Linked DNA regions of Aggregicoccus sp. 17bor-14. The protein of the gene in region 2 interacts with the protein of the main gene of each other region in a pairwise test. Links are inferred from orthologs where the notes say so. Each region holds a gene or a part of one and is shown on either strand. Other genes may lie near its edges.

The links.
Region 1: the proteins of ftsZ (region 2) and rlmN interact in binary tests that used the Escherichia coli proteins (3 or more experiments, as listed by UniProt). The link is inferred for Aggregicoccus sp. 17bor-14 from one-to-one orthologs.

The regions. Positions count from the first base shown.
Region 1 is NZ_VJZZ01000008.1:32,770-39,735, forward strand. Bases 1-2,903 are described here. They hold rlmN (23S rRNA (adenine(2503)-C(2))-methyltransferase RlmN), read right to left. Parts: upstream 2,077-2,903; coding sequence 925-2,076; downstream 1-924. Other genes in these bases: rimM (ribosome maturation factor RimM), read right to left, coding at 1-284; FGE12_RS16240 (KH domain-containing protein), read right to left, coding at 281-589; rpsP (30S ribosomal protein S16), read right to left, coding at 611-865; ndk (nucleoside-diphosphate kinase), read right to left, coding at 2,238-2,675; sucD (succinate--CoA ligase subunit alpha), read right to left, coding at 2,713-2,903. In the rest of the region: more of sucD, read right to left, coding at 2,904-3,609; sucC (ADP-forming succinate--CoA ligase subunit beta), read right to left, coding at 3,657-4,826; sdhB (succinate dehydrogenase iron-sulfur subunit), read right to left, coding at 5,019-5,822; sdhA (succinate dehydrogenase flavoprotein subunit), read right to left, coding at 5,853-6,966.
Region 2 is NZ_VJZZ01000009.1:194,807-204,740, reverse strand. What follows is about bases 4,815-7,669. They hold ftsZ (cell division protein FtsZ), read right to left. Parts: upstream 6,927-7,669; coding sequence 5,703-6,926; downstream 4,815-5,702. Other genes in these bases: ftsA (cell division protein FtsA), read right to left, coding at 7,104-7,669; FGE12_RS18630 (hypothetical protein), read left to right, coding at 5,279-5,686; FGE12_RS18635 (acetyl/propionyl/methylcrotonyl-CoA carboxylase subunit alpha), read right to left, coding at 4,815-5,089. Outside these bases: FGE12_RS18660 (glycosyltransferase family 39 protein), read right to left, coding at 1-209; FGE12_RS18655 (FHA domain-containing protein), read left to right, coding at 367-1,989; FGE12_RS18650 (response regulator), read left to right, coding at 2,056-2,649; FGE12_RS18645 (enoyl-CoA hydratase/isomerase family protein), read right to left, coding at 2,665-3,453; FGE12_RS18640 (biotin/lipoyl-binding carrier protein), read right to left, coding at 3,467-3,679; more of FGE12_RS18635, read right to left, coding at 3,731-4,814; more of ftsA, read right to left, coding at 7,670-8,339; FGE12_RS18615 (cell division protein FtsQ/DivIB), read right to left, coding at 8,393-9,259; murB (UDP-N-acetylmuramate dehydrogenase), read right to left, coding at 9,498-9,934. UniProt on the Escherichia coli protein: Essential cell division protein that forms a contractile ring structure (Z ring) at the future cell division site. The regulation of the ring assembly controls the timing and the location of cell division.

The DNA.
Region 1 (6,966 bases), on a different replicon or contig from region 2:
TCCAGGTCCTCGCGGAACGCGAGCACGCTGGCACCCACCAGGGCCTCGGCGTCGCTGCGCCCCTGCACCGCCTCGAAGGAGACCAGGGTCTCCTTGGAGGCGCCGCGCACGCTCTCGATGGCCAGCACGCGCTCGGGGCCCACGCGCGGGCGCACCAGCACGCGCGGCACGTAGTCGAGCGCATCCGAGGCGGGGTCGAAGGTGCGCACCGCCACCTCTCCCTGCAGGCCGTGCGCGCGGGCCACGTAGCCCAGCGCGAGGTGCGGCGCCGGCGTGCGGCTCACGAGCCTGAATCCGAGCCCGGACCCGGGGACGGCGGCGAGCCCGGAGCAGCACCGGGAGCCCCGCCGGGGCGCCGGTCGTCCGCGATCTCCAGCCGCACCTTCTGCCCGTCCTTCTGGGCCGCGGCGCCGAGCAGCGTCCGGAGGGCGCCCACGGTGCGCCCATCACGGCCGATGACCTTGCCGATGTCCTCGGGGGCCACCCGCAGCTCATAGAGCCGGGCACCCTCCACGTCGGACACACGGAGGCTCACCTGGTCGGGTTTGTCGACCAGGGCCTGCGCCAGGTAGGTGAGAAGCCTCTCCACGTCCGGAAGTCCGGGCGGGAGTTAGGCCGGGGTCTGCGTCTTCGGCGTGCGCTTGATGAGGTCCGCCACCGTCTCGGAGGGGGTCGCGCCCGTCTTGAGCCAGTACTCGAGGCGGTCGTAGTCGAACTCCACCTTCGCGGGGGTCTGGTTCGGGTCGTACGCACCGACCGCCTCGATGAACTTACCGTCGCGGGGGTTGCGCGAGTCGGTCGCAACCACGTGGTAGTACGGCATCTTCTTGGCGCCCGCGCGGGCAAGACGGAGAACAACGGCCATGGTCTGCTCCAACCAGTTGGGGAAAGGGGCAGCGTCCATATTCGGCGCCGCCCGGATTGTCAAGTAACAACGGGTGCTTGGGTCTGTGCTGTGGGGCTCTGATCACCCCGGTTGGCCAGCTGCCCGCAGGCGCCGGCAATGTCTCGGCCCCGGTTGCGGCGGATGTAGGCCGCCACGTGGCCGTCGGAGAGGATGGCGCGGAACTCCTCGGCGCGCTGCTCCGGGGTGCTCTCGAAGGGCTGCCCGTCCACGCCCAGGCCGGGGTTCGCGTTGTACGGGATGAGGTTCACCTTCGCCGGGATGCCTGCGAGCAGCTTCACCAGCCGGTGCGCGTCCTCGTCCGCGTCGTTGAAGCCCTTGATGAGCACGTACTCGAAGGTGATGCGCCGGCCCTGGCGCAGGGGGAACTTGCGGCAGGCGTCCATGAGCGCCGCGATGTTCCACTTGCGGTTGACCGGCATGCTCTTGCTGCGCTGCTCGTCGGTGCTCGCGTTGAGGCTGATGGCGAGCTTCACGTCCGTCTCGGCGCCGAAGCGCTCGATCATCGGCACCAGGCCCACCGTGCTCACGGTGATGTGCCGGTGGCTGAAGTTCGGCCCCTCCTTGTGCTTCAGGATGGAGAGCGCCGTCTTGAGGTTCTCGAAGTTGTGCAGGGGCTCGCCCATGCCCATGAAGACGAGGTTCGAGAGGGGGCGGAAGGTCTCGTGCCCCTCCTCCTCGCGCACCGCGCGGTTCACCGCGTGCACCTGGGCGACGATCTCGCCAGCCGTCAGGTTGCGCTTGAGCCCCATGGTGCCCGTCATGCAGAAGGTGCACGCCATCGCGCAGCCCACCTGCGTGCTCACGCACAGGGTGCGCCGGTCCTCCGAGGGCATGTACACGCTCTCGATGTAGCGCCCGTCGTGCGTCTTGAAGCGGAACTTGATGGTGCCGTCCACGCTGCGCTGCTCGAGGTCCTTCACGAGCGGGGCAATCTGCGCGTGCTCCTTGAGCTTCTCGCGCAGCACCTTGGACAGGTCCGTCATCTCCTCGAAGCTCACCGCCCCGCGCTGGTGCATCCAGCGGAACAGCTGCGCCGCGCGGAAGGGACGCTCGCCCAGCTCCTCGGTGAGGTAGCGGGTGAGCGCCTCGAGCGAGAGCGCAGACACGTCCACCCGCTTGGCCGGCGGCGGGGCGGGGATGGGCGTGGTGTCAGGAAGGGTGAGCGACATCGCGGGAGTCTTAACGGCGAGGTGACGGAGAGGCTTCCCACAGCGGGAGGCGGGCGTCAAAGCCCCCTGCCCTCCGCGCACTGAAACGGCGGCGGCCCGGCCTCTGCCCCCCGCCTGGCGGGGAGCGGAGCGGCCGGGCCGCGCAGGCCGGAGGGACGGGCCTACTTCTGGACCGTGTAGGTCTGGATCTCGGTCTCGCGGAAGAAGTACGCGACCTCGATCTTCGCGTTCTCCAGGCTGTCCGAGCCGTGCACGGTGTTCTTGTCGATGCTGGTGGCGAAGTCCTTGCGGATGGTGCCGGGGGCGGCGTTCGCAGGGTTGGTCGCGCCCATGATGTCGCGGTTCTTGAGCACCGCGCCCTCGCCCTCGAGCACCATGAGGACCACGGGGCCGGAGATCATGAAGGACACCAGGTCCTTGAAGAAGGGGCGCTCCTTGTGCACCGCGTAGAAGCCCTCGGCCTCCTTCTGCGAGAGCTGCTGCAGGCGGATGGCAACGGGCTTGAGACCCTTCTCCTCGAAGCGGGAGATGATCTTGCCGATGACGCCCTTCTCGAGACCGTCCGGCTTGATGATCGACAGCGTGCGCTCAATGGCCATGTTCGTGTGGCTCCTGTGTAGTGGGTGGTGAAGTGACTTAGCGGCGCTTCGCGGGGCCGCGCTTCACGGCCTCCTGCAGGGTGGTCCCGAGCTCGGTGGGGCTCGCGGCCATCACCACGCCCGCGGCCTCCATCGCCTTGATCTTCTCGGCGGCGGTGCCCTTGCCGCCCGAGATGATGGCGCCCGCGTGGCCCATGCGCTTGCCCGGAGGGGCGCTGCCACCGGCGATGAAGCCCGCCACCGGCTTGGTGAACTCCTTCGCGATGTACTCGGCGCCCGCCTCCTCCGCGCTGCCGCCGATCTCGCCGATCATGATGACCGCGTCGGTCTCGGGGTCCGCGTTGAAGAGCTTGAGCACGTCCACGAAGTCGGTGCCGTTCACCGGGTCACCGCCGATGCCCACCGCGGTGGACTGGCCGAGCCCCAGCTGCGTGAGCTGGTACACCGCCTCGTAGGTGAGCGTGCCGGAGCGGCTCACCACGCCGATGCGGCCCGGCTTGTGGATGAAGCCCGGCATGATGCCGATCTTGCACTTGGCGCCGGGGGTGATGACGCCGGGGCAGTTGGGGCCCACCAGGCGCACGTTCTTGCCGGCGAGGTAGCGCTTCGCGCGCACCATGTCGTTCACCGGGATGCCCTCGGTGATGGTGATGATCAGGGACACGCCCGCGTCGGCGGCCTCCATGATCGAGTCCGCGGCGAAGGCCGGGGGCACGAAGATGCAGCTGGTGTTGGCGCCGGTCTGCTTCACCGCCTCGCTGACGGTGTTGAAGACGGGGACCTTGTTCTCGAAGGTGGTGCCGCCCTTGCCGGGGGTCATGCCGGCCACGATCTTCGTGCCGTACTCCAGCATCTGCTTCGCGTGGAAGGAGCCGGCCGAGCCCGTGATGCCGTGGACGATGACCTTGGTGTCTTGGTTGACGAGGATGCTCATGGTCTACCTGGGGTGAGTCGAAAGGGTTGGGAAGGGAGCGCGGGCGATTACTTCGAGCCCTTGACCGCGGCCACGGCCTTCTCGGCCGCCTGGCGCAGGTTGTCCGCGGGGGTGATGGCGAGGCCGGAGTTGCTCAGCAGCGCCTTGCCCTCCTTCACGTTCGTGCCCTCGAGCCGCACGACGAGCGGGATCTTGAGCTGCACTTCCTTCGCCGCCGCGATCACGCCCTCGGCGATCACGTCGCACTTCATGATGCCGCCGAAGATGTTGACGAGCACCGCCTTCACCGCGGGGTCCGCGAGGATGAGCTTGAAGGCCGCCGTCACCTTCTCCTTCGTCGCGCCGCCGCCCACGTCCAGGAAGTTCGCGGGCGCGCCGCCCACCAGCTTGATGGTGTCCATGGTGGCCATGGCCAGGCCCGCGCCGTTCACCATGCAGCCGATGTTGCCGTCCAGCGCGATGTACGCGAGGTCGTGCTCCTTGGCGGCCGCCTCGCGGGGGTCCTCCTCGTTGATGTCGCGGAACTCGGCCAGGTCGCGGTGGCGGTACATGGCGTTGTCGTCGAAGTCCACCTTCGCATCGAGCGCCACCACGCCGCCGTCCTTGAGGACCACGAGCGGGTTCACCTCGACGATGGAGGCGTCCGTCTCCACGTACATGCGGTAGAGCGCCGAGCAGAACTGGGTGAACTTGTTCACCGTGTTGCCGCTGAGGCCCAGGCCGAAGGCGAGCTTGCGGCCGATGAAGTCCTGGTAGCCCACCGCCGGGTCCACCGCCTCGCGGAGGATCTTCTCGGGGTGCTTCTCCGCCACCTCCTCGATGTCCATGCCGCCCTCGCTGCTGGCCATGAACGTGATGCGGCTGGTGGCGCGGTCGAGGGTGAGGCCGAGGTAGAGCTCGCGCGCGATGTCGAGGCCCTGCTCGATGTAGATCTTGCGCACCTTCTGGCCGGCGGGGCCGGTCTGGTGCGTCACGAGCTGCATGCCCATGATCTGGCCGAACAGCTCCTTGGCCTGCGCGGGGCTCTTGGCCAGCTTCACGCCGCCGCCCTTGCCGCGGCCACCGGCGTGGATCTGCGCCTTCACCACCGTGACGGCGGTGCCGAGCTGCTTCGCCGCGGCCTCGGCCTCGTCGGGCGAGCTGACGAGGATGCCGTTGGGCGTGGGGACACCGTACTTCTTGAAGAGTTCCTTGCCCTGGTACTCGTGGATCTTCATCGGGGCTCCGGGTGAATCGAGGGGGGGGCGCCGCCACGACGGAGGGGGCGCCTACGCGTGGGGCCCTCTCTCCCGCAATACGGCCCCGATGGCAAGCATCTTGAAGGCCCGCAAAGGCGAAGGCCCCGCCCCGGCGACACGCCGGAGAGCGGGGCCCTCGTTCCTCGCGGGGGACTGCAGCAGCGCGAGCGCCTAGCCCGGACCGGCCGAGGCCTTCTGCTCGCCTTCCTGGAAGAAGATGTCCTTGAAGAGCTGCTTGCTCACCTCGCGGTTCATCACCGAGATGGAGGTGGTGAGCGGGATCTCCTTCGGGCAGACCTTCACGCAGTTCTGCGCCTTGCCGCACTCCTGGATGCCGCCGGGGCCCATCAGCGCGCGCACCCGCTCCTCGGCGTTGAGCTTGCCGGTGGGATGCATGTTGAAGAGCCGCGCCTGGCTGATGGCGGCCGCGCCGATGAAGTCGTTGTCCAGCGTCACCTGGGGGCAGGCCTCGAGGCAGCTGCCGCAGGTCATGCACGTGGAGAGCACGTACATCGTGGACTGATCCTTCGGGCTCTGGCGCGGGCCCGGCCCCAGGTTGTGGGTGCCGTCCACGTTGATCCAGCCCTTCACCCGCTTGAGCGCGCCGAACATGCGCTCGCGGTCCACGGCGAGGTCGCGCACCACCGGGAACTTCTTCATCGGCTCGAGCGTGATGGGCTGCTCGAGCTTGTCGATGAGGGCCGAGCACGCCATGCGCACGCGCCCGTTGATGTTCATCGCGCAGCTGCCGCACACCTCCTCGAGGCACGCGGAGTCCCACACCACCGGCGGCACGCGCTTGCCATCGGTGGTGACGGGGTTGCGCTGGATCTCCATGAGGCAGGAGATCACGTTCGCGCCCTTCGCATACGGGATGCGGAACTCGTCGAAGCGCCCCTCCTTGCCCTCCTCCTGCCGCCAGATGCGGAAGGTCACGGTCTTGGTGGTGACGGCGCTCGCCTGTGCAGTGTCCATGGTTGGCTCTCGCTTCCTAAGAGGGGTGGCTTACGCGTACCAGCGCGGCTCGGGATCCAGGACCGGGGTCGGGATCTCGTCGTAGGTGATCTGCGGGCCGGAGACGTCGTGGCGGGCCATGGTGGTCTTCGCCCACTTCTGGTGGCGCGCCTTCCACAGCTCCATCCACGCCGGATCCTGGCGCGGGTCCTTGGTCTTGGGCTCGGGCAGCTGGAAGTCCGGCTTGTAGTGGGCGCCGCGGCTCTCGTCGCGCAGCAGCGCGCTCTTGGCGATCACCTCGCCCAGCTCGAACATGTTCCACAGCTGGTTGGTGAAGGAGAGCGAGCGGTTGGCCAGGTTGCCCGTGTCCAGCACGTTGCAGCGGCTCCAGCGCTCCTTCAGCTCGCGGATCTGCTCCACGGTCTTCTTGAGCTTCGCGTTGTAGCGAACCACCGTGCAGTTCTCGGTCATGAGCTCGCCGAGCTCCTTGGCGAGGCCGTAGGGGTTCTCCGAGCCGTTCATCTTGCGGATGCCCTCGAAGCGCTCCTTCCAGTACTTCTGCGCGCTCTGGAAGTGGCGCTCGTTGCCGTCCGTGGCGCTCTTCGCGTTGTTGTACGCGTAGGCGGCCATGGCGGGCCCGCCGATCTGGCCCGAGTAGATGCAGGAGAGCAGCGAGTTCGCACCCAGGCGGTTCGCGCCGTGGAAGGCGTAGTCCGCCTCGCCCGTGGCGTAGAGGCCCGGGATGGCGGTGGACTGGTTCTTCGGGCTGCCCACCAGCGGGGTCTGGGTCTTGCTGTCCGCCTCGAAGGAGACGTGCAGGCCGCCCATCGAGTAGTGCATGCCCGGGAAGATGACCATCGGGGTGTGGCGCGGGTCATCGCCCACGAACTTCTCGTAGATCTCCATGACGCCCTTGATCTTGGCGTCCAGGGTCTTGGCCGGGATGTGCGTGACGTCCAGGTACACGCCGTCCTTGCCGTTGATGCCCATGCCCAGCTCGCGGCACACCGCGAAGATCTCGCGGGTCGCGACGTCGCGCGGCACCAGGTTCTTGTACTTGGGGTACTTCTCCTCGAGGAAGTACCAGCGCTCGCTCTCGGGGATGTCCGCCGGCTTGCGCGGGTCCGCCTTCTTCTTGGGCACCCAGACGCGGCCGCCCTCGCCG
Region 2 (9,934 bases):
TCCCAGGGGTCCCACAGCCCCACCGCACCGAGGTACGGCACGAAGAGCAGCGCGGCGAAGAGGCCGGTGGCCCACGCCACGCGCGCCGGCGCGGAGAGCGCCCGCCAGCGAGCGGCCCAGGCGCCGCGGTCGTACGCCGGCCCCAGCACGCCCTCGGTGAAGGTCTGCGGTTGCTGCCTCTCCACGCCCGCTGCCTCGGTGCTCGCCACGGACCGGAACGCCTCCGTTGAGCGCCCGCCGGGACGCCCGCGCGCGCTTATAGCCCCCCACCCCCAGCCGGTCGACGTGGAAGAACCGCCCGTGTCCCGGGGCTCCCCCTGGGCGGGCCGCGTTTGCTATACCTGGGGCCCACAGGACACCCCTACCGTGCTCAAGCTCATCATCGAAGACGACGAAGGGCGCAAGACCGTGGTCCCCTTCGTGCGCGAGGAGCTCACCATCGGCCGGCAGGAGGGCAACACCATCCGGCTGACCGAGCGCAACGTGTCGCGCCGCCACGCGCGCCTGCTGCGCCAGCAGGAGCAGGTGCTGGTGGAGGACCTCGGCAGCTACAACGGCATCCGCCTCAACGGCGAGCGCATCGAGGGCCAGGTGCCGGTGCAGCACGGCGACCTGCTGCAGATCGGCGACTACGAGCTCGCGCTGCAGCACGAGGGCTCGCTGCAGCCGCTGCCCCCGCCCCAGGCCCAGGCCGGAGACGGCGCGCAGGAGGCGGACGCGGCGGACGCGCGCCACCAGGCCACCGCCATCATCAGCCGCGAGCAGGTGGAGGCCGCGGCGCGCCCGCGGCGCGTGGAGTCCATCGAGCCCGCCGAGGCCCCCCGGCTCGTGCTGGTGGACGCCCCCGCTTCCGCCTCGGAGCCGCGCGAGTTCAGCCTCATCCGCACCGAGATGCGGATCGGCCGCACCGACGACAACGACATCGCCATCGACCACCGCTCGCTCTCGCGCACCCACGCGAAGCTGGTGCGCGAGGAGGGCGGCGCCTGGCGGGTCATCGACCTGCAGTCGGCCAACGGCCTCACGGTGAATGGCGAGCGCTACGCGCAGGCGCCCCTCACCCCCGGCGACGTGCTGGAGCTCGGCCACGTGAAGCTGCGCTTCTGCGCGCCCGGGGCTCCGGCCGCCGCGCCGCAGCGCGGGCGCGCGGGCCTGCTCGCCGCCGCGGCGGGCGCGCTGCTCGTGCTCGGCGCCGGCGCCTACCTCCTGCGCGGGCGCGTGCACCCGGCGGCCCCCGCGGCCGTGGGCAGCGCGGCCTCCCCCGAGTCCCCGGCCCCGGCGGCCCCCGCCCAGCGGCTCGCGGCGGCACGCGCGGCCATCGGCGAGCGCCAGTTCGAGCAGGCGGTGGACCTGCTCGAGTCCCTGCACGATGCCAGCGGCGCCCCGCTGCCCGAGGTGCAGGGGCTGCTGGACAGCGCGCGCGCGGAGCTCGCCGTGAAGCGGCAGCTGCTCGCGGCCCAGAAGGAGCTCGAGGCGGGCCGCCCGGCCGCCGCCCAGGCCCTGCTCACCCGCAGTGCAGGCACCCAGGCCTACGCCGGCGAGCTCGCGGCGCTCAGCGCCCAGGCCGCGCAGGCCCTCCGGCCCGCGCCCGCCGCCCCCGCCGAGCCTGCGCCGGTGGCCAAGGCGCCCGTCGCCAAGGCTGCCGCGCCCGCCCGCGCGGCCCCGCGCCCGGCGGCGCCTGCCGCAGCCCCCGCGCCTGCCGCGGCGCCCGCGAGCGGCGCCCAGGCGCTCTACGAGGACGGCTTCCAGCTCTTCAAGAAGAAGCAGTTCAAGGAGGCGGAGGTCTTCTTCCGCAAGTGCCTCGCGGCGGACGCGGCCTTCGCCAGCTGCCACATGATGCTGGGGACCACCTACGCGAACCTGAAGCAGCTGGAGAAGGGCGCCTACCACTACCGGCGCTTCCTCGAGCTCGCGCCGGACCACCCCAAGGCCGAGGCGGTGCGCCGCCACCTCGAAGAGTACGAAAAAGCTCGGTCCCAGGCACAGTGATACTGTAACGTCCGCCAGCACTGGATCGGTTCCGACTGGAACCGATTTCCCGGTTAAGGAGGACTTGTGCAGATTCGGATCCTGGTAGTCGACGATGAGCAGGACAACTGCGACTACCTGAAGCTGGTGCTGACCCGCGAGGGCTACGAGGTCGCGACCACCACGGACCCCACCAAGACGGTGGAGATGCTCCGCGCGGCGGACTACCACCTCGTGGTGCTGGACATGATGATGCCGCAGATGTCCGGCACCGAGGTGCTCGAGCAGATCCGCAAGATCGACTCGGACGTCGCCGTCATCGTGGCCACCGCCTACCCCAACGTGGACACCGCCGTGGCCAGCCTCAAGGCGCAGGCGAGCGACTACGTGAAGAAGCCCATGGAGCCGGAGCAGTTCCTGGCGGCCGTGCGCTCCGCGCTCTCCAAGAAGGGGCTCAGCCAGGACCCCGAGGCGGACCTGCACCGGGCCATCGGGCGCACCATCCGCGAGGCGCGCAAGACCCAGGAGCTCACGCTCAAGCAGCTGGCGCGGCGCACCGGGCTCTCGGTCAGCTTGCTCTCGCAGATCGAGCGCGCGGAGTCCTCGGCCTCCATCTCCTCGCTCTACAAGATCGCGAGCGCCCTGCAGATCAAGATGGGCGACCTGTTCGGCGGCGCGTAGCGCGCGGCGCGCAGCTTAGCGACCGGTGAACCGGGGGCGGCGCTTCTCCAGGAACGCCGCCCTCCCCTCGCGCGCGTCCTCGCTCGCGAAGGCCTCGGCGCGCAGCTGCCGCAGGTGCCCGGCCTCCTCGGGGGTGAGCGGCGCGCGGGCGAGCCGCCGGAAGGTCTCCTTCATCCCCGAGATGGCCAGGGGCGCTCCGGCGGCAATCGCCTCGCAGAGCGCGAGCGCGGCCCCTTCCGCGCCCGCCGCCTCCGGGTGGCACTCGTCGAGCAGGCCCCACGCGAGCGCCGCAGCGCCCTCGAGCTTTCGCCCGGTGAGGAACAGCAGCTTGGCGCGCGCCGGGCCCACCAGGCGCGACACCCGCGCGATGCCGTCCGCCGAGTACACGACGCCCAGGCGCGCCGGGGGCATGCTGAAGAGCGCGCTCTGCGTCCCCACGCGGAAGTCGCAGGCGGCGGCGAGGTCGAAGCCCGCGCCGAAGGCCGCCCCCTCCACCAGCGCCACGCTGGGCACCGGGTGGGACTCGAGCCGCGCGAGCAGCGCCATCAGCGCGTCGTCCGGGAGGCTCCCGCCGGGGGCCGGCGGGCCCAGGCCGGTGAGATCGTAGCCCGAGCAGAAGGTGCCACCGTGGCCGCGCAGGAGCAGCGCCCGCACGCCTGCGCAGGCCTCGGGGGCGAGCGCCGCGTGCAGCGCGGCCACCAGCGCGTCGTCGAGCGCGTTGCGGCGGCTGGGGCGCGCGAGCGTGAGCACCCGCACGCCGTCCGGCCGGTCCTCGATGCCCAGCGGGGCGGCGGAGGGGTGCACGCGCGTCGTGCCTCTAGCCGAGCACCACCAGCACGTCGCCCTCGTTCACCGCCTGCGCCTCCTTGCAGCGGATCTCCTTCACGGTGCCGGCCTCGGTGGCCTCCACCGGCATCTCCATCTTCATGGACTCGAGGATGACCAGGGTCTCGCCCTCGGAGACCTGCTGGCCGACCTTGACCTCGATCTTCCACACCGTCCCGGTGATGTGCGCCGCCACGTCCGCCATACGCTGTTGCCTCCTGGGGTGCTGCTCTCTCGCGACTGCTGTGGAACGACTCTAGGGCTTCGGCGGCTTCGCGTGGTTCTCGAGGAAGCGCGTGTCCAGCTGGCCTGCGGCGAACGCCGGGTCCTGCACGATGCGCAGGTGCAGGGGGATGTTCGTCTTGATGCCCTCGATGCGGAAGTTCTCGAGGGCCGTCTTCGCCCGCGCGATCGCCTCCTCGCGCGTGGCCCCGGAGATGATCAGCTTGGCGATCATCGGATCGTAGTTCGGGGTGACGGTGTTGCCCTCGGCGTAGCCCGAGTCCAGGCGCACGCCCTCGCCCGTGGGCGGCTGGTAGACCTTGAGGGGGCCGGGGGACGGGAAGAACTTCACCGGGTCCTCCGCGTAGATGCGGAACTCGAGCGCGGCGCCCCGGCGCTTCACGTCCTCCTGGCGCACGGTGAGCTTCTCCCCCGAGGCGATTCGCAGCTGCCAGCCGATGAGATCCAACCCCGTGGTGAGCTCCGTCACCGGGTGCTCCACCTGCAGGCGGGCGTTCATCTCGATGAAGTAGAACTCGCCGTCCGAGTACAGGAACTCCACCGTGCCCGCGTTCGCGTAGCCGAAGGCCTTGGCCGCGGCCACCGCGGCCGCGAACATGCGCTGGGCCACGTCCGCGTGGAGGCCGCCGGCGAAGAGCGGAGACGGGGCCTCCTCCACCACCTTCTGGTGGCGGCGCTGGATGGAGCACTCGCGCTCCAGGCCGTGGATGAGGTGGCCGTGGTGGTCGCCGAGGATCTGCACCTCGATGTGGCGCGGCGCCGGGAAGTAGCGCTCCAGGTACACGCCCTCGCGGCCGAAGGCGGCCTTCGCGCGGTCGGTGCACTGGCGGAACACCTTCTCCAGCTCCGCGGGGTCCTTCGCCGCCGCCATGCCGATGCCGCCGCCGCCGCCCGCCGCCTTGCACAGCACCGGGTAGCCGATGCGCTCGGCCTCGGCGAGCGCGCTCGCCACGTCCGGCACCACGTCCCGGCTGCCGGGCACCACCGGCACCCCGGCCGCCTGCACCAGCTTGCGCGCCTGGCTCTTGTCCTTCATGCGCAGCATCGACTCGGGAGGCGGCCCCACGAAGGTGATGCCGGCCGCCGTGCAGGCCTGGGCGAACTCGGCGTTCTCCGAGAGGAAGCCGTAGCCCGGGTGCACCGCGTCCGCGCCCGTCTGGCGCGCCGCGTCCAGGATGGCCGCCACGTTGAGGTAGCTGTCCTTCGCCGGGGCGGGCCCGATGCGCACCGCCTCGTCCGCCTCCTTGACGAAGGGCAGGTCCGCGTCCGCGTCCGAGTAGACGGCCACGGTCTTCAGTCCCATGCCGCGCGCGACTGCGCCGATGCGGCGGGAGATCTCCCCGCGGTTCGCGATGAGCAGCTTCTTGAACATGTGCGCCAGCCCTCCCTGGGCCCCCGGAAAGAGGCGGCGCAACCTAAACCCCACCCCCGCACCTGACAAGGCGAGAAGCGCACCTGTGCGCACCAGGGTTGTAGCGCCGAACGCTGCGAGGCCGATTTACCGGCTCCGGACGCGTGTGAGGGTTGCGGCACGTCAGGAGGCTGACGTAGCTTGATCCCCGTGAGCCTCCCTCCCCGAGAGCAGGACAGCGCGAGCGCACCCCGCGGCACGGTGGTGAGCCTGCGCGGCGTGCGGCTGGAGCGCCGCCTGGAGCTGTACCGGGCCCGCCTCGCGGACCGGGTGCAGAGCAACCGCGCGGCCGTGGAGGCGCTCTACGGCGAGGGCACCCTCTTCACGCCCCAGGGCGCGCGCTCCGGGCGCAGCCTCCTGCGCGCCTACCAGCTGCTGCAGCGCGCGCGCGCCCGGCTGGAGGAGCTGGCAGGGGACGGGGCGCTTCCCGCCCCGCGCCTGCCCGAGCGGGTGGAGGCGCTCTACCGCGAGGTGGACGTGCTGCTCGCCCGCGCGGACGCCCTCTCGGGCCGCCCGCTGGGCACCGGCGCCAGCGTGAGCCGGCTGCCGGCCCGCTAGCGCCCCTTCCCTGCGCCTACGGCATCTCCGTCTGGCCCTGGCGGCGCAGGAAGGTGGGGATGTCGAACTGATCCTCGTCCAGGGGCAGCGCCGGGTCCTTCACCACGGCGGTGCGCGCGGTGGCCACCGCGGCCTTGCCCGCATCCGCGGCGCTGAGGCTGCGCGAGCCACTCTTCGCGGGGACCAGGCTCGCCACCTCCTCGCGCGCGGCGCTGAGCACCGCAGGCGCGGGGCGCGCGATGAGCGGCGCCTGCATCACCGGCTGCACGATGCGGCTCTTCGCCTCGCGCTGCACGAAGCCGGTGGCGATGATGGTGATCTTCACCTCGTCCTGGATGGTCTCGTCGATGAGCGAGCCGAAGATGATCTCGGCCTCGTTGTCCGCGGCGTCGTGCACCAGCGTGAGCGCCTCGTTGACCTCCTGCAGGGTCATGTCGCGGCCGCCCGTGATGTTGATGAGCAGGCCGGTGGCGCCGTCGATGGTCACGTCCTCGAGCAGCGGGCTGCTGATGGCCTGCTGCATGGCGTTGAGCGCGCGCTGGGCGCCGGCCGCGCGGCCCGTACCCATCAGCGCGAGCCCCTTGTCGCTCATGATGGTCTTCACGTCCGCGAAGTCCACGTTGATGTAGCCGTGGTACTGGATGAGGTCGGAGATGCCCTGCACGGCGTTGAGCAGCACCTCGTCCGCGCGCTTGAAGGTCTCCAGCAGCGGCATCGGCTCGTTGCTCAGGGTGAGCAGCCGCTGGTTGGGGATGGTGATGAGCGTGTCCACCGCGGCCTTGAGCTCGATGAGCCCCTGCTCGGCCTGCTTGCGGCGGCGGTTGCCCTCGAAGAGGAAGGGCTTGGTGACGACGCCCACGGTGAGCGCGCCCAGGCTCTTGGCGATGTCCGCGATGATGGGGGCTGCGCCGGTGCCCGTGCCGCCGCCCATGCCGGCGGTGACGAACACCATGTCCGCGCCCTCGAGCAGCTGCGCAATCTGCTCCCGGCTCTCGAGCGCTGCCTCGCGGCCCATCTCGGGGTTCGCGCCCGCGCCCAGGCCCTTGGTGAGCATCTGGCCCAGCTGGATCCGCGTGGGCGCCTTGCTCGCGGCGAGCGCCTGCACATCGGTGTTGGCGGCGATGAAGTCCACCCGGTCCAGCTTCGCCGAGATCATCGTGTTGACGGCGTTGCACCCGGCACCGCCGGCGCCCACCACGCGGATCTTCGCGGCCTGCTTGCTCTGCTCGAAATGGTCCATGGGTCCCTTTCAACGGCAGGTCGCGCGCTGCCGCCCCCCTGCTACTGAGGCCGCCATCATCAACAGGACGGGATCTTTGGCAAGTTTTCCGCTACGGCCCTGTAGCATCGCAGGGATAGAAAGACCCCCTTTGGCCGTTGACAACGCCAGAGGGGGTCGTTCAAGCACTGCGCAGGGCTAGAAGATCTCTTCGAGCCACTCGCGCATGCGGTTCTTCACCTTCTTGTACGCGTTGCCGTCCTCGCGGATGCGGAACATGCGGCGGTCCAGGTGCTTGGCGCCGTACACCACCAGGCCCACGCCGGTCGCGTACATGGGGCTCTTCACCACGTCCACCAGGCCGCCGATGCCGCGCGGCATGCCGCGGCGCACCGGCAGGCCGATGACCTCCTCGGCCAGCTCCGGCATGCCGGCGAGCAGCGTGCTGCCGCCGGTGATGACCACGCCCGAGGCGAGCAGGTCCTCGTAGCCGCACTTCTGGATCTCGCGGTGCACCAGCTGGAAGATCTCCTCCACGCGAGGCTCGAGGATCTCGCAGAGGATCTGCCGGCCGAGCACGCGCGGCTGGCGGCCGCCCACGCTGGGCACCTCCAGGGTCTCGTCCTTGTTCACCATGGAGGCGAGCGCGCAGCCGTACTTCTGCTTGATGCGCTCCGCCTCGTGCGCGGGCGTGCGCAGCCCGATGGCGATGTCGCTGGTGAGGTTGTTGCCGCCCAGCGCGATGACCGCGGTGTGCACGATGGAGCCGCCGGAGAAGATGGCGATGTCGGTGGTGCCCCCGCCGATGTCCACGAGGCACACGCCCAGCTCCTTCTCGTCCTCGCCGAGCACGGCCTCCGCCGACGCGAGCGGCTGCAGCACGATGTCGCTGACGTTCAGGCCGGTGCGGTTCGCGCACTTCACGATGTTCTGCGCGCTGCTCACCGCGCCCGTGACGATGTGCACCTTGGCCTCCAGGCGCACGCCCGCCATCCCGAGCGGCTCCTTGATGCCGCCCTGGTCGTCGATGATGAACTCCTGGGGCAGCACGTGGATGACCTCCCGGTCCAGCGGGATGGCCACGGCCTTGGCGGCGTCGATGACGCGCGCGATGTCCGCCTCGCGCACCTCCTTCTCCTTCACCGCCACGATGCCCTGCGAGTTGAAGCCCTTGATGTGGCCGCCGGCGATGCCGGTGTACACGTGGGAGATCTCGGCGCCCGCCATGAGCTCCGCCTCCTCCACCGCGCGGCGGATGGAGGCCACGGTCGCCTCGATGTTGACGACCACGCCCTTGCGCAGCCCCTTCGACGGGTGCGTGCCGATGCCGATGATGTCGATGCCGCTGTCGGTGAGCTCACCGACGATGGCGCAGATCTTCGTGGTCCCGATGTCGAGGCCGACGATGATCTCCCCGGACTTCTGCTTCGCCATGGACTTCCCTCCCAGCGCCCCCGCGCTCTCGCGGACCGGGGGCGTCCCATTGCTTACTGCGTCGCGGTCCCGGTCCTCTCGGAGCCGGCACCGGAAAGCTTCACCGCCACCCAGCCGGGACGCGCCCGGTTGTCCAGGTGGATGACCTCGGCCGAGAGCCCGCGCTCCGCGAGCTCCCCGCGCACCTTCTCCAGCCGCGCGAGCTTCTGCGCGAGCTGCTCCGCCTCCATCCCCTCCCCCAGCGGCACCTCCTGCCCCGTGGCGCTCACCAGCGTGAGCGCGTCGCCGGTGAGGCGCACCTCGCTCAGGCGCTCGCGGCGCGAGGGGGAAGCCGCCGCGTACGCGCGCGCCACCTCGAGCGCCTGGCGGAAGCGCGCGCGGGTGTGCGCCTCGTCCGCCACGTACGCCTCGCGGTCCACGCCCGTCACCAGCGGCAGGTCCAGCGCGTCCGAGGGGGCCACGCGCTTGAAGGGCTCGCCCTGCTCGTCCAGCACGTAGAGGTCGCCGAGCACCACCAGCGCCACCGGCACGTGCTCCTCCACGACCACGGAGACCGCGGCGGGGAAGTGGCGCGTCACCTCCACCGCGCGCACCCAGGGGTGCGCCATCAGGCTGCGCTCGAGCTGGTCCACGTCCAGGGAGAAGAGGTTCTGCCCCGGCGCGAGCCCGCTCAGCTTGAGCAGCTCCGGGCGCCCCGCGCGCGCGAGCCCCGTGAAGGTGACCTCCTGCAGCGCGAAGGTGGGGGACGCGAGCGCCCACGCGCGCAGCGCCACCCCGCTCCAGACCAGCCCCACCGTGAGCGCCGCGGTGAGCAGCGCGCGCAGCACCGTGGGCGCGTGCGTGCGCACCGCGCCCTGCACCGCCGCGCGCGTCTGGGCCGCATCCTGGCGGCGGCGGTTCTTGGCTCTTCCGAAGGCCATGGGGGGGGTCCGTACCGACGCAGGATGATCGCACTGCGATCTCGACGCCAGTTTTTGGCTACAGGTACGTCGCTGTAGTGGGAGCGCTCGGCGGAGAGGGGGTGCGGGCGCAGCACCATACCTGTTTCGCGGCCGCGCGGAATGGCCCTGCGCATCTTGGGGCCCAGCGCGCCGCGTGACCCAAGGGCTAGTGGGGTGCAGCGCTACCCTGGGTGCAACCGCACAGCGGAACGCGCACTCAGGGCAGGAACTCACCCACGCGCTTGACCTCCGGGTGCAGCTCCACGCCCGAGAGCTCGCGCACCCGCGTCTGCATCAGCATCATCAGCCCGAGCACGTCGCGCGCCGCGGCGCCGCCCAGGTTCACGATCCAGTTCGCGTGCAGCGTGGACACCTGCGCGCGCCCGAGGACGTGTCCCTTGAGACCGGCGAGCTCGATGAGCCTTCCCGCGTGGTCTCCCGTTGGGTTGGTGAAGACGCTGCCGAAGTTCGGCTGGCTCAGGGGCTGGGTGCGCTTGCGGTAGCCGAGGTCCGCCTCCATCGCCGCCTTCGAGGCCGCGAGCTCCTCGGGACCGGCGCGCCGCAGGCAGAAGCGCACCCGCGTCACCACGCTGCCCGCGGGCAGCTCCGTGTGGCGGTAGGCGTGGGGGATGCGCTCGCGCGGCAGCCACCCCA